DNA from 3 places in the Streptomyces kurssanovii genome. Region 3 is predicted to be linked to each of the others. Evidence: predicted binding sites of a transcription regulator. Region 3 holds the regulator's gene; each other region holds the start of a gene.
The links. The regulator HrcA, encoded in region 3, represses chaperone genes, less so after heat shock. The targets are predictions, from matches to a motif close to TTNGCACTCNGNNNNNCNGAGTGCNAA.

Region 1: the regulator HrcA is predicted to act here: its motif matches at 2,272-2,298, upstream of groES (co-chaperone GroES).
Region 2: the regulator HrcA is predicted to act here: its motif matches at 1,690-1,716, upstream of groL (chaperonin GroEL).

Annotation. Positions count from the first base shown of each region.
Region 1 covers NZ_JBFAQK010000001.1:227,229-232,007, forward strand. The annotation lists gene AB0K36_RS01155 (THUMP-like domain-containing protein) at 1-1,127, opposite strand, end outside; gene AB0K36_RS01160 (polysaccharide deacetylase family protein) at 1,218-2,180, shown strand; gene groES (co-chaperone GroES) at 2,444-2,752, shown strand; gene groL (chaperonin GroEL) at 2,901-4,529, shown strand; gene AB0K36_RS01175 (ester cyclase) at 4,614-4,779, opposite strand, start outside.
Region 2 covers NZ_JBFAQK010000008.1:118,571-123,349, forward strand. The annotation lists gene thrC (threonine synthase) at 1-479, shown strand, start outside; gene AB0K36_RS09280 (MoaD/ThiS family protein) at 529-804, shown strand; gene AB0K36_RS09285 (cold-shock protein) at 1,239-1,442, shown strand; gene groL (chaperonin GroEL) at 1,845-3,467, shown strand; gene AB0K36_RS09295 (alpha/beta hydrolase) at 3,703-4,779, shown strand, end outside.
Region 3 covers NZ_JBFAQK010000064.1:24,980-29,758, forward strand. The annotation lists gene AB0K36_RS29760 (DUF3097 domain-containing protein) at 1-457, opposite strand, end outside; gene AB0K36_RS29765 (MBL fold metallo-hydrolase) at 484-1,206, opposite strand; gene hrcA (heat-inducible transcriptional repressor HrcA) at 1,393-2,418, shown strand; gene dnaJ (molecular chaperone DnaJ) at 2,419-3,555, shown strand; gene AB0K36_RS29780 (nitronate monooxygenase) at 3,656-4,732, shown strand; gene AB0K36_RS29785 (16S rRNA (uracil(1498)-N(3))-methyltransferase) at 4,732-4,779, shown strand, end outside.

The DNA of each region.
Region 1 (4,779 bases), on a different contig from region 3:
AAGACCGTTGCCGCGTTCGGCCCCTGCGGCTTCACCTTGCGGCGGATCTCTTCCGGTTCGACCGCTGAGCCGCGCTTCTTCACGGTGAGGTTGCCGACCCCGCGCTCCCGGAGCAGCGCCTTCAACTTCTTGAGGTTGAAGGGGAGTTCGTCGGTGATCTCGTAAGCCGTCGCATACGGGGTCGGGCGCAGTTCGTCCGAGGTGATGTACGCGATCGTCTCGTCGAGAAGGCCGCCCGACACGTCCTGAGCGACCTCCGCGACCAGGTGGGCGCGGATCGCGGCCCCGTCGGGTTCGTAGAGGTAGCGGCCGACCGGGCGCACCGGCGGGTTCGGCAGTCCGCGGCCGGTCAGGGTGTGCGGGCCCGGGAGGAGGGTGGCGCGGACCGTGGACGGTGCCGTGCCGAACCAGAGCACCGCTTCCTTGACGTCACCGCCGTCCGAGATCCACTCGGCCTCCGCGTCCTCGGGCACCGCCTCGTGGGGGATGCCCGGGGCGACCTTCAGGGCTGCGTGGGGGCGGCCGCGGGCCGCGCCGATCGCCCAGGACAGGGGCGGGGAGTACGCCTCCGGATCGAAGATGCGGCCACGTCCGCCGCGGCGGGCCGGGTCGGCGAAGACCGCGTCGTACGGAGTGGTGTCGATGTCCGTGACGTCCGCGCGGCGGACCTCGACCAGGGCGGACAGGCCCAGCGCTTCGGCGTTCGCACGTGCGACTTCCGCCGTGAGCGGGTCGCGGTCGACGGCCAGGACCGAGATGCCCGCCCGGGCCAGGGCGATCGCGTCGCCGCCGATGCCGCTGCACAGGTCCGCGACGCTGCGCACCCCGAGCGCGGCGAACCGCGCGGCCCGGTGGTCCGCGACGGAGCGGCGGGTGGACTGCTCGACGCCGTTCGGGGTGAAGAACATCCGGCGGGCGTCCTCCTCGCCGAACTTCGCCGCCGCCCGCTGCCGCAGCCGGGCCTGCCCCAGCGCAGCCGAGACCAGGGCTGCCGGGTGCTCGCGTCGCAGGCGGGTCGCGACGGCCAGTTCACGGGCGGGGTCGTAGGAGGCCAGCGAGGCCAGCAGCGCTTCGCCCTCCTCGGTGCGCAGTGCGGTGAAGGCGGCGAGCGGATCGAGGTCGTTCACCGGGCCATTGTGGGCCAGGTGGGGGATGGTGCGCTCATGACGGCGGTGTCGGACGGGTGAGCGGGTGGCGCGCTGACAGGATGCGTCGCCATGCAGCTAGTACGACAAAAGGGAAAACTGAGAGCGTATCGGGTCCGTGCGGCCCTTGTCTCGCTCGTCGTCGCCGCGCTCGGCTCCGGCTGTGCGGCCGAGGGGCCGCCCGAGGCCCCCCGCTCGGCCCGGCCCGCCGCCGAGAAGGAAGCGCGACGGGGCCCGCAGGCGCAGAAGCCGGACGCCCGGAAGGCCCGCGAGGCCGCCGGTGGCGGGTCGGCGCACCGGGAGAAGGCCGCGATCAGCCAGAAGGCCCGCGCCGCCGCCGCGAAGAAGTGGGGGCTCGAGCGGACGCCGCTGGCGGCGCCGCCGCCGCCCGCCGTCAAGCCGCGGATCACCACCCGCAAGGGGTTCGAGGTGAAGGGCGGGGAGGGGCTGCCGCCCGTGTTCACCACCGTCCCGACGAAGGAGAAGATCGTCTTCCTGACGATCGACGACGGCGCGGAGAAGGACCCCGAACTGCTGCGGATGATGTCCGACCTGCGGATCCCGTACAGCGCGTTCCTGAGCGACTACGTCATCAACGACGACTACGGCTACTTCGAGAAGATGCGGGACGGCGGAGTGGCCCTGCACAACCACACGCTCAACCACCCTTATCTGCCCGGGCTTTCGTACGCCGAGCAGAAGCGTGAGATCTGCGGCCAGCAGGACAAGCTGGAGAAGCGGTACGGGAGCCGGCCGCGGCTGATGCGCCCGCCGTACGGGAACTACAACAAGGACACCCTGCGCGTCGCCAAGAAGTGCGGGATCGAGGCCGTGCCGCTGTGGGCCTCGGAAGCGTTCCCCGACCACATGGAGTGGCGCGAGTGGGACCGGGACCTGCACCCGGGCGACATCATCCTCACGCACTTCCGTGGCGAGGAGGACTGGGCGGGCAGCATGCCGGACATGATCCGGCGGGTGATGCGGACGATCACGGAGAAGGGCTACGCCGTGGCCAGGCTCGAGGACTACGTCTGAGCCCGAGGCCGTCGAGCGGCCGGGGGCCGTGGCCGGGACGCGGGGCAGCGGCCGGCCCGGAGTCCGAATCGGAACGCCACGCGGTCTCGCATTGGCACTCCGCTTGACCGAGTGCTAATCGCAGTCATAGTCTCGGCCCTGGCACTCACCAAGTGAGAGTGCCAACACAGCGACGGGCAGGTCCGGCACCCGCGACGACGGATCGACCTGGTCGCCACCTCAGATCAGTTAACCCCGTGATCTCCGAAGGGGGAGGTCGGATCGTGACGACCGCCAGCTCCAAGGTTGCCATCAAGCCGCTCGAGGACCGCATTGTGGTCCAGCCGCTCGACGCCGAGCAGACCACGGCCTCTGGCCTGGTTATTCCGGACACCGCCAAGGAGAAGCCCCAGGAGGGCGTCGTCCTGGCCGTGGGCCCGGGCCGCTTCGAGAACGGCGAGCGCCTGCCGCTCGACGTGAAGACCGGCGACATCGTGCTGTACAGCAAGTACGGCGGCACCGAAGTGAAGTACAGCGGCGAGGAGTACCTCGTCCTCTCGGCCCGCGACGTGCTCGCGATCGTCGAGAAGTAGAAAAGCAGGGGCGCGCTCAGGGGTCATCGACCCCTGGGATTCCGCGCCAGTTCTGCCTCTGAGCTGCGCCCCTGGCCACCCCGCTGATGCCGGGCGGCGAGGGGCGCAGTTCTTTGAACACGAAATCCGAGAGGGCTGAACCGCTCCCATGGCGAAGATCCTGAAGTTCGACGAGGACGCCCGTCGCGCCCTCGAGCGCGGCGTCAACAAGCTTGCCGACACGGTCAAGGTGACGATCGGCCCCCGCGGCCGCAACGTCGTCATCGACAAGAAGTTCGGCGCTCCCACCATCACCAACGACGGCGTCACCATCGCCCGCGAGGTCGAGATCGAGGACCCGTACGAGAACCTGGGCGCCCAGCTGGTGAAGGAGGTGGCGACCAAGACCAACGACATCGCGGGTGACGGTACGACCACCGCCACCGTGCTGGCCCAGGCGCTGGTCCGCGAGGGTCTGCGCAACGTCGCCGCCGGTGCCTCCCCGGCCGCCCTGAAGAAGGGCATCGACGCCGCGGTCAAGGCCGTGTCCGAGGAGCTCCTCGCGACCGCCCGCCCGATCGAGGACAAGGCCGACATCGCCGCCGTGGCCGCGCTCTCCGCGCAGGACCAGCAGGTCGGCGAGCTCATCGCCGAGGCGATGGACAAGGTCGGCAAGGACGGTGTCATCACCGTCGAGGAGTCCAACACCTTCGGTCTGGAGCTCGACTTCACCGAGGGCATGGCCTTCGACAAGGGCTACCTGTCCCCGTACATGGTGACCGACCAGGAGCGTATGGAGGCCGTCCTCGACGACCCGTACATCCTGATCCACCAGGGCAAGATCACCTCCATCCAGGACATGCTGCCGCTGCTGGAGAAGGTCATCCAGGCCGGTGGCTCCAAGCCGCTGCTGATCATCGCCGAGGATGTCGAGGGCGAGGCGCTCTCCACCCTCGTCGTGAACAAGATCCGCGGCACCTTCAACGCGGTGGCCGTCAAGGCCCCCGGCTTCGGCGACCGCCGCAAGGCGATGCTCGGCGACATGGCCACCCTCACCGGTGCCACCGTCATCGCCGAAGAGGTCGGCCTCAAGCTCGACCAGGCCGGTCTGGACGTGCTGGGCACCGCCCGCCGCGTGACCATCACCAAGGACGACACCACCATCGTCGACGGTGGCGGCAAGTCCGAGGACGTCGCGGGCCGCGTCAACCAGATCAAGGCCGAGATCGAGTCCACCGACTCCGACTGGGACCGCGAGAAGCTCCAGGAGCGCCTCGCGAAGCTGGCCGGCGGCGTGTGCGTGATCAAGGTCGGCGCCGCCACCGAGGTGGAGCTGAAGGAGAAGAAGCACCGTCTCGAGGACGCCATCTCCGCGACCCGCGCCGCGGTCGAGGAGGGCATCGTCTCCGGTGGTGGCTCCGCGCTCGTCCACGCCGTGAAGGTGCTCGAGGGCAACCTGGGCAAGGAGGGCGACGAGGCCACCGGTGTCGCCGTCGTCCGCCGCGCCGCCGTCGAGCCGCTGCGCTGGATCGCCGAGAACGCCGGCCTCGAGGGCTACGTCATCACCGCCAAGGTGGCCGAGCTCGAGGCGGGTCAGGGCTTCAACGCCGCCACCGGCGAGTACGGCGACCTGGTCAAGGCCGGCGTCATCGACCCGGTCAAGGTCACGCGCTCCGCTCTGGAGAACGCGGCGTCCATCGCCTCCCTGCTGCTCACGACCGAGACCCTGGTCGTCGAGAAGCCGGCCGAGGACGAGGGCGACGCGGGTCACGGCCACGGTCACGGCCACAGCCACTGACGCGACAAGCGCCGAGAAGGCCCCCGTCCCCGCAGCGCGCGGGGCGGGGGCCTTCCCCGTCTGCCGCTGCCACGTCGCAGCCGCCTACAGGGCGCCGAGCTGGCGCATCAGCCGCATCAGGTCCATGTGCCACCAGCCTTCCTTGATCTTCCCGTCCTCGAACCGGAAGATCGTCGTGCCGGTGATGGTGCACTGTTCTCCGGTCGCCGGGATGCCCTGGAACTCCGCCTTGTGCCTGCCGCTGAAGGTC
Region 2 (4,779 bases), on a different contig from region 3:
TGATCAAGCTCGGGCTCGTCGAGGACAAGCCGTACAAGATCTTCGGCGCCCAGGCCGAGGGCTGTTCGCCGGTGTCGACCGCCTTCAAGGCCGGTCACGACGTCGTGCGGCCCCAGAAGCCGAACACCATCGCCAAGTCCCTCGCCATCGGCAACCCGGCCGACGGCCCGTACGTGCTGGACATCGCGCGTCGCACGGGCGGAGCCGTCGAGGACGTGAACGACGAGCAGGTCGTCGACGCGATCAAGCTGCTGGCCCGCACCGAGGGCATCTTCGCCGAGACGGCCGGTGGCGTGACGGTGGGTGTGACGAAGAAGCTGATCGAGGCGGGCCTGCTCGACCCGGCGCTCACCACCGTCGTGCTCAACACCGGCGACGGTCTCAAGACCCTCGACGCCGTCGCGGAGACCTCGCAGGCGACCGCCGTCATCCGCCCGAGCCTGGCCGCGTTCCGCGACGCGGGCCTGGCCGCCCACTGAGAACCTTGCTCCGCACTGCCACGCCGTACTCCGCCGAGAGGTGACGAACATGAGCGTCAACGTCCGCATCCCCACCATCCTCCGTACGTACACGGGCGGCCGGGCCGAGGTCCCGGCGGAGGGCGCGACCCTCGCCGAGGTCATCGCGGACCTGGAGAAGAACCACACGGGCATCGCCGCCCGTGTCCTGGACGACCAGGGCAAGCTGCGCCGGTTCGTCAACGTGTACGTGAACGACGACGATGTCCGTTTCGAGCAGGGCCTCGAGACGGCCACGCCGGACGGTGCGGGCGTGTCGATCATCCCCGCCGTCGCCGGCGGCTGACGGTATCGGGGGAGCGGACGCCAAGCTTTCCCCAGGGATTTACCCGCAGTTACTGAATTGCCCCCTCCGCCAGAGAAGCGGAGGGGGCAATTCTGCATGGTTGAGCGCGGTAGAGTTTGGGAAGCCCCCTTCGCCGGCCGCTCGAGAATGCCTTCAAGTTCCGCAAGAATGCGGCCAAACCATGCGATCGAATTGCCACTTAGGCGTTATTTGCCGGGCCCGACTTGCCCCGGAATTCCATGAATTGACACGGATCGGTCGTTCGGTCCTGCCCAGATTTCTCGTCCGATTGACCTGTTGCAGAGGGCAGTTGGGCAGATACATTCAGCCGCGGTCGACGCGTTCCGGCGCACACCCCTCCTGCTGGGGTGGAGGTCTGACCCGGGTCCGCGAAGTGCGGTCCTGCGCAAGGGCCAGTAATAGGGGAGTTAGGCATGGCTCAGGGCACCGTCAAGTGGTTCAACGCGGAGAAGGGGTACGGCTTCATCGCGGTCGACGGTGGTGCGGATGTTTTCGTCCACTACAGCGCGATCCAGATGGACGGATACCGCACCCTTGAAGAAGGTCAGCGAGTCGAATTCGAGATCTCGCAGGGCCAGAAGGGTCCGCAGGCGGACATGGTCAAGCTCGCCGTCTGATCCAACTGATCGAGGCGCGATCGGCCACCGACGCACTCACGCATGAGGGGCTCGCCTCCCGGCCACCGGGAAGCGGGCCCCTCACGCGTGTCCGGACACCGCCGCGGCCGCCGAGCCTTCATCGGAGGCGCGCGTGCGTCCACCCTCCCCCAGAGCTTCGCCCGGGTGGTGTCCCCACCGACCGCCGGCCCTCATGGAGCCTTCGAAGGCGCTTGCACTCTCAGGGGTCGAGTGCTAATCATTGGCGTTAGCACTCTCCCAGTGAGAGTGACAGAACTTGGATCGGGTCGGTGAGGTCCGTGAGCCTGGTGGGGCAAGGAACCACAAGGCGCGCAGGCCGTCCGTCGCGGGCGCCGGATGCGATCCGAAGCAATCCACCCCAGTCCGGGAGGACCACTTCACATGGCCAAGATCATCGCGTTCGACGAGGAGGCACGGCGCGGTCTCGAGCGCGGGATGAACCAGCTCGCCGACGCCGTCAAGGTCACCCTTGGCCCCAAGGGTCGCAACGTCGTCCTCGAGAAGAAGTGGGGCGCCCCCACGATCACCAACGATGGTGTTTCCATCGCCAAGGAGATCGAGCTCGAGGACCCGTACGAGAAGATCGGCGCCGAGCTGGTCAAGGAAGTCGCCAAGAAGACGGACGACGTCGCCGGTGACGGTACGACCACCGCGACCGTCCTCGCCCAGGCGCTCGTCCGTGAGGGCCTGCGCAACGTGGCCGCCGGCGCCAACCCGATGGCCCTGAAGCGCGGCATCGAGAAGGCCGTCGAGGCCGTCTCCGGCGCCCTGCTCGAGCAGGCCAAGGACGTGGAGACCAAGGAGCAGATCGCCTCCACCGCCTCCATCTCCGCCGCTGATGTCCAGATCGGTGAGCTCATCGCCGAGGCCATGGACAAGGTCGGCAAGGAAGGCGTCATCACCGTCGAGGAGTCCCAGACCTTCGGTCTGGAGCTCGAGCTCACCGAGGGTATGCGCTTCGACAAGGGCTACATCTCGGCGTACTTCGCCACCGACATGGAGCGTATGGAGGCGTCCCTGGACGACCCGTACATCCTGATCGTCAACTCCAAGGTCGGCAACGTGAAGGACCTCCTTCCGCTGCTGGAGAAGGTCATGCAGTCCGGCAAGCCGCTGCTGATCATCGCCGAGGACGTCGAGGGTGAGGCCCTGTCGACCCTGGTCGTCAACAAGATCCGCGGCACCTTCAAGTCCGTCGCCGTCAAGGCCCCGGGCTTCGGCGACCGCCGCAAGGCCATGCTGAACGACATCGCCATCCTCACGGGCGGCACGGTCATCTCCGAGGAGGTCGGCCTCAAGCTCGAGAACGCCGGCCTGGACCTGCTGGGCCGCGCCCGCAAGGTCGTCATCACCAAGGACGAGACCACGATCGTCGACGGTGCCGGTGACAGCGACCAGGTCCAGGGTCGCGTCAACCAGATCCGTGCCGAGATCGAGAACAGCGACTCGGACTACGACCGCGAGAAGCTCCAGGAGCGCCTCGCGAAGCTGGCCGGCGGCGTGGCCGTCATCAAGGCCGGCGCGGCGACCGAGGTCGAGCTCAAGGAGCGCAAGCACCGCATCGAGGACGCCGTTCGCAACGCGAAGGCGGCCGTCGAGGAGGGCATCGTCGCCGGTGGTGGCGTGGCCCTGCTCCAGGCCTCCTCGGTCTTCGAGAAGCTCGAGCTCCAGGGCGACGAGGCGACCGGCGCCAACGCCGTGAAGCTCGCGCTGGAGGCCCCGCTCAAGCAGATCGCCGTCAACGGTGGTCTCGAGGGTGGCGTCATCGTCGAGAAGGTGCGCAACCTGCCCGTCGGCCACGGCCTGAACGCCGCGACCGGTGAGTACGTCGACATGATCGCCGAGGGCATCATCGACCCCGCGAAGGTGACCCGCTCTGCTCTGCAGAACGCGGCCTCCATCGCGGCGCTGTTCCTGACCACCGAGGCCGTCATCGCCGACAAGCCGGAGAAGGCCGCCGCGGCCGCTCCGGGCGGCATGCCGGGCGGTGACATGGACTTCTGATCCGCTCGCGGATCGGCGGACCGGTTTCACACCGAGGGCGGCACCCCTGCACGGGGGTGCCGCCCTCGGGCGTTCCCCGGCGGCGCACGGGGCACGACGTACGCCCGCGCCCGGGCGCGGACGTGGGCCCGGAGTCCGCCCCTGGGGGTGACCGGCTCGAGGTGGGGCAAACCCCCTGCCGGATACGGCAGTTGGTCCCGTGGGGCCGGGAGCGTAAATCCGGGAGGGTCGTGCCATGGCAATCACCCGAACGTTCCGGCTCCGTCCCGCCGTCACCGTCGCGTTGACGCTGCCCGCCCTCGCGACCACGCTGGTCGCCCTCCCCGCGCCGTCCGCGGAGGCGACCGGCCGTCCCGTGTCGACCGTCCGGTGGGGCCCCTGCCCCGGGACCGGGCTGGACCCGCGGCAGGAGTGCGGGACCGTGTCCGTGCCGCTGGACCACGCCGAGCCGCGCGGCCCGCACATCGCGCTCGCCGTGTCCCGGCTGCGCAGCGAGAAGCCCGAGGCCCGGCGCGGCACCCTGCTGATCATCCCGGGCGGACCGGGCAACCCCGGTCTGCACGAGCCCTCACGGCGGGGGAAGGCCCTGCCGCAGTCGGTGCGCGACGCGTACGACGTCGTCAGCTTCGACCCGCGCGGCGTCGGGCGGTCCGCACCCGTCAGCTGCGACCTCCCGCACGAGGACCTCGCCATGGAGCGCCTGCGCCCCTGGCCGGCCCCCGACGGCTCCGTCGACCACAACGTCGCCGCCGGCCGCCGCCTCGCCGACGCCTGTGCCGAGAACGGCGGCGAGGTCCTGCGTACCGTCAGCACCCGCAACGAGGCGCGCGACATCGACCGTATCCGCGAGGCGCTCGGAGAGCGGAAACTGTCCGCGTGGGGCGTCTCCTACGGCACCTACGCCGGTGCCGCCTACGCGCAGATGTTCCCCCACCGCACGGACCGGTGGGTCCTCGACAGCAACGACGACCCCGATCCGGAGCGGGTCGCGCGGGGCTGGCTGGCGAACTACGCGGTCGGCGTCGAGGACGTCTTCCCCGACTTCGCCGCCTGGGCCGCCGACCCCGCCAACCCGGACCGGCTGGCGGGGACACCGGAGGAGGTACGGCCCCTCTTCCTCGCCCTCGCCGCGCGCCTGGACCGCGAGCCGATCCCCTGGCCGGGCGCCAACCCCGAGGAACTGAACGGCAACGTGCTGCGCCAGACGCTGCTCGACAGCCTCTACTCGCCGAGGCGGTTCCCGGTCGTCGCCCGCGTGATCGCCGCCGCCCGCTCCGGCGCCGAGCTGCCGGCCCCGAACACGTCGGCGGAC
Region 3 (4,779 bases):
AGAAGTCCGCGACGATCGACGGCAGGTCGTCGACGCCCTCCAGGTACTCGACCACCACGCCCTCGATCCGCAGGTCGTCGCCCCACACCCGCTCCACGAGCTCGGCGTCGTGGCGGCCCTCCACGTAGATGCGGCCCGCACGCGCGACCCGCGCCCGGGCGCCGGGAACGGCGAGAGAGCCGGAGGCCGTACGGGACGGACGGGACGGGGCCGCTGGGGCCGGACGGACCAGCGTGACGACCTTGCCCTCCAGCAGGAAGCCCCGCGGCTCGAGCGGGAACACCCGGTGCTTGCCGAAGCGGTCCTCCAGGGTGACCGTCCCCGCCTCGCAGCGGATCACCGCGCCGCAGAAACCGGTCGACACCTCCTCGACCACCAGCTCAGGGTCGGCCGGGACCTCCGGCACGGGCTTCGACCGCTTCCACGGCGGCGTGAGATCAGGGCTGTAGCTGCGCATTCGCACGACGATACGGCCGCACGCCGCTACGACACGCCGAAACGCGCCGCCAGTTCGCCGCGCTGGGCCCGTACGAACGCCGCGTCCACCACCGCGCCGTGCCCGGGGACGTACAGGGCGTCCTCGCCGCCGAGGGCCAGCAGCCTGTCCAGGGCCGCGGGCCACCGGGGCCCGACGGCGTCGCTGCCGGCCTGCGGCTCCCCGGACTCCTCCACCAGGTCCCCGCAGAACACCACCTCCCGTTCGGCGGGCACCAGCAGCGCCAGGTCGTGGCCGGAGTGGCCGGGGCCCACATTGGCCAGCAGCACCTGACGGCCGCCCAGGTCGAGCGTCCACTCCCCGCACACCGCGTGCTGCGGCGCCACCACCATGTCCGCGGCCTCCGCCGCCTCCTCGGCAGCGACCCCGTGCCGGATCGCGGACGCGCGGAGCGCGTCCCGCTCCCGGCGCAGCAGCGTGTCCATGCCCACAGCCCCGTACACTTCCGCCCCCGCGAAGGCCGCCGTGCCCAGCACATGGTCGAAGTGGGGATGGCTGAGTGCGATGTGCGTCACTCGGCGCCCGCCCAGCAGCGCCTGCGCCTGGGCCCGCAGCTCGGCCCCCTCACGGAGCGTGGAGCCCGTGTCGTACATGAGCACCGCGTCCTCGCCGGCGACCAGGCCGACGGTCGCGTCCCATCCCGGGAGGCGGCGGCGGCCGACCCCCTCGGCCAGCCGTTCCCAGCCGAAGTCTTCCCAACTGACGTCCATACGGCGACGCTATCCGCATCACATCCGCATCGACCTGCGCGGGCCGCACGAGCGCGTGTCCGACCGCACGGTCGGCCACCCTTGCTACCCGCGTACCCGGCAGCCGTACACTGGCCGGGGGAATGCTGGCACTCGGGCGCACCGAGTGCCAGGACACACAGAGGAACCACAGCTGGAGGTGCGCGAATGCTCAGCGAACGCAGGCTCGAGGTGCTGCGCGCCATCGTCCAGGACTACGTCGGCACCGAGGAACCTGTCGGGTCCAAGGCCCTCACCGAGCGTCACAACCTCGGCGTCTCCCCGGCCACCGTCCGCAACGACATGGCCGTGCTGGAGGAGGAGGGCTTCATCGCCCAGCCTCACACGAGCGCCGGGCGGATCCCCACGGACAAGGGGTACCGGCTGTTCGTCGACCGGCTGGCCGGCGTCAAGCCGCTGTCGTCGCCGGAGCGCCGCGCCATCCAGAACTTCCTGGACGGGGCGGTCGACCTCGACGACGTCGTGGGACGTACGGTGCGGCTGCTGGCGCAGCTCACCCGGCAGGTCGCCGTCGTCCAGTACCCGTCGCTGACCCGGTCCACGGTCCGGCACGTGGAGCTCCTCTCCCTCGCGCCCGCCCGCCTGATGCTCGTGCTGATCACGGACACGGGCCGGGTCGAGCAGCGCATGATCGACTGCCCCGCCCCGTTCGGCGACACCTCGCTCGCGGACCTGCGGGCCCGGCTCAACAGCCGGGTCGTGGGACGCCGCTTCGCGGACGTGCCGCAGCTGGTGCAGGACCTTCCCGAATCCTTCGAGCACGAGGACCGCGGCACCGTCTCCACGGTGCTCTCCACCCTGCTCGAGACCCTGGTCGAGGAGACCGAGGAGCGGCTCGTGATCGGCGGCACCGCCAATCTGACCCGCTTCGGACACGACTTCCCGCTGACCATCCGGCCGGTGCTGGAGGCGCTCGAGGAGCATGTGGTGCTCCTGAAGCTGCTCGGCGAGGCGAATGAGTCGGGCGGTATGGGCATGACCGTACGTATCGGTCACGAGAACGCCCATGAAGGCCTCAACTCCACGTCCGTGGTCTCGGTCGGCTACGGTTCGGGCGACGAGGCAGTAGCGAAACTCGGCGTGGTCGGACCGACCCGCATGGACTACCCCGGAACGATGGGAGCGGTACGCGCAGTGGCACGTTACGTCGGACAGATCCTGGCGGAGTCGTAAGTGGCCACGGACTACTACGCCGTACTCGGCGTACGCCGCGACGCATCGCAGGACGAGATCAAGAAGGCCTTCCGCCGCCTCGCGCGCGAACTCCACCCGGACGTGAATCCGGACCCGAAGACGCAGGAGCGCTTCAAGGAGATCAACGCCGCGTACGAGGTGCTCTCGGACCCGCAGAAGAAGCAGGTCTACGACCTCGGCGGCGATCCGCTCTCGCAGGCGGGGGGCGGCGGCGCCGGAGGCTTCGGCGCGGGCGGCTTCGGCAACTTCTCCGACATCATGGACGCGTTCTTCGGCACGGCGTCGCAGCGCGGGCCGCGCTCGCGTACGCGCCGCGGCCAGGACGCGATGATCCGGCTGGAGATCGAGCTCAGCGAAGCGGCCTTCGGCACCACGAAGGACATCCAGGTCGACACGGCCGTCGTCTGCACGACGTGCTCCGGCGAAGGCGCGGCGCCCGGCACATCGGCGCAGACCTGCGACATGTGCCGCGGACGCGGCGAGGTCTCGCAGGTGACGCGGTCCTTCCTGGGCCAGGTCATGACGTCGCGGCCCTGCCCGCAGTGCCAGGGCTTCGGCACCGTCGTGCCGACCCCGTGCCCCGAGTGCGCCGGCGACGGCCGCATCCGGTCGCGGCGGACGCTGACCGTGAAGATCCCGGCCGGTGTCGACAACGGCACCCGGATCCAGCTCGCGGGCGAGGGCGAGGTCGGCCCCGGCGGCGGCCCCGCCGGTGACCTGTACGTCGAGATCCACGAGGTCGCCCACCCCGTCTTCCAGCGGCGCGGCGACGACCTGCACTGCACGGTGACGATCCCCATGACCGCGGCGGCGCTGGGCACGAAGTGCCCGCTCGAGACGCTCGACGGCGTGGAGGAGGTCGACATCCGCCCGGGCACGCAGTCCGGCCAGTCGATCCCGCTGCACGGCCGCGGCATCACGCACCTGCGCGGCGGCGGCCGGGGCGACCTGATCGTGCACGTCGAGGTGACGACGCCGACCAAGCTGGACGTGGAGCAGGAGCGACTGCTGAGGGACCTGGCGAAGCTGCGGGGCGAGGAGCGGCCGCTGGGCCAGTTCCAGCCGGGCCAGCAGGGGCTGTTCTCGCGGCTGAAGGACGCGTTCAACGGGCGTTAGCCGGTGATCGCCGGGGGGCCGACGACGTCGGCCCGCCCGGTGACGGCTCAGGCGGAATGGGGGATTCGGCCCCGTCGCGGGGACGTGGCACGATGCGTGCATGTCGTCATCCGTGCTGGCCGGCCTCTGCCGTCATCCGATCGTGCAGGCACCCATGGCCGGCGGCGCTTCCTGTCCGCAGCTGGCCGCCGCCGTGTCGGAGACCGGTGGGCTGGGCTTCCTGGCCGCCGGGTACAAGACGGCGGACGGGATGTACGAAGAGGTCAAACAGGTCCGCGGGCTGACCGCGCGGCCCTTCGGCGTCAACCTGTTCATGCCGCAGCCCGGCAACGCCGACCCCGCCGCCGTCGGTGTCTACCGCGACCAGCTCGCCGGTGAGGCCGCCTGGTACGAGACGCCGCTCGGTGATCCGGACCGGGACCGGGACGACGGCTACGACGCCAAGCTCGCGATCCTGCTCGACGACCCCGTCCCGGTCGTCTCGTTCACCTTCGGCTGTCCCTCGCGCAGCGTCTTCGAGTCGTTCGGCAAGGCGGGCACCTTCACGATCGTGACCGTCACCACGCCGGAGGAGGCACAGGCGGCCCAGTGGGCCGGTGCCGACGCGGTGTGCGTGCAGGGCGTCGAGGCCGGCGGCCATCAGGGCACGCATCGGGACGACCCCGCGACCGACGGGTCCGGTTACGGACTGCTCGCGCTTCTCGCACTGGTGAAGGAGACCGTACAGATGCCTGTCATCGCCGCCGGCGGACTGATGCGCGGCAATCAGATCGCCGCGGTCCTGGCGGCCGGGGCGAGCGCCGCGCAGCTCGGTACCGCCTTCCTGGTGTGCCCCGAGTCGGGGGCGCACCCGGTGCACAAACAGGCCATGACCAACCCGCTGTTCGTGCGCACCGACCTGACCCGGGCCTTCTCCGGGCGGCCCGCGCGGGGCCTGGTGAACAGGTTCATGCGGGAGCACGGGCCGTACGCGCCGGCCGCGTACCCCGAGGTGCACCATCTGACGAGCGGGCTGCGCAAGGCCGCCGCGAAGGCGGGCGACGCGCAGGGCATGTCGCTCTGGGCGGGCCAGGGGCACCGGCTGGCGCGTGAGATGCCCGCCGCCCAGCTGGTGGGGGTGCTCGCCGCGGAGGCGGACTCCGCACGGGCCGCGCTGTCGCTCGGCGGTGGTGTGTGATGACCGCTCCCGTCTTCCTCGTCGCATCGCTCGCAGGCGTCGCGCCC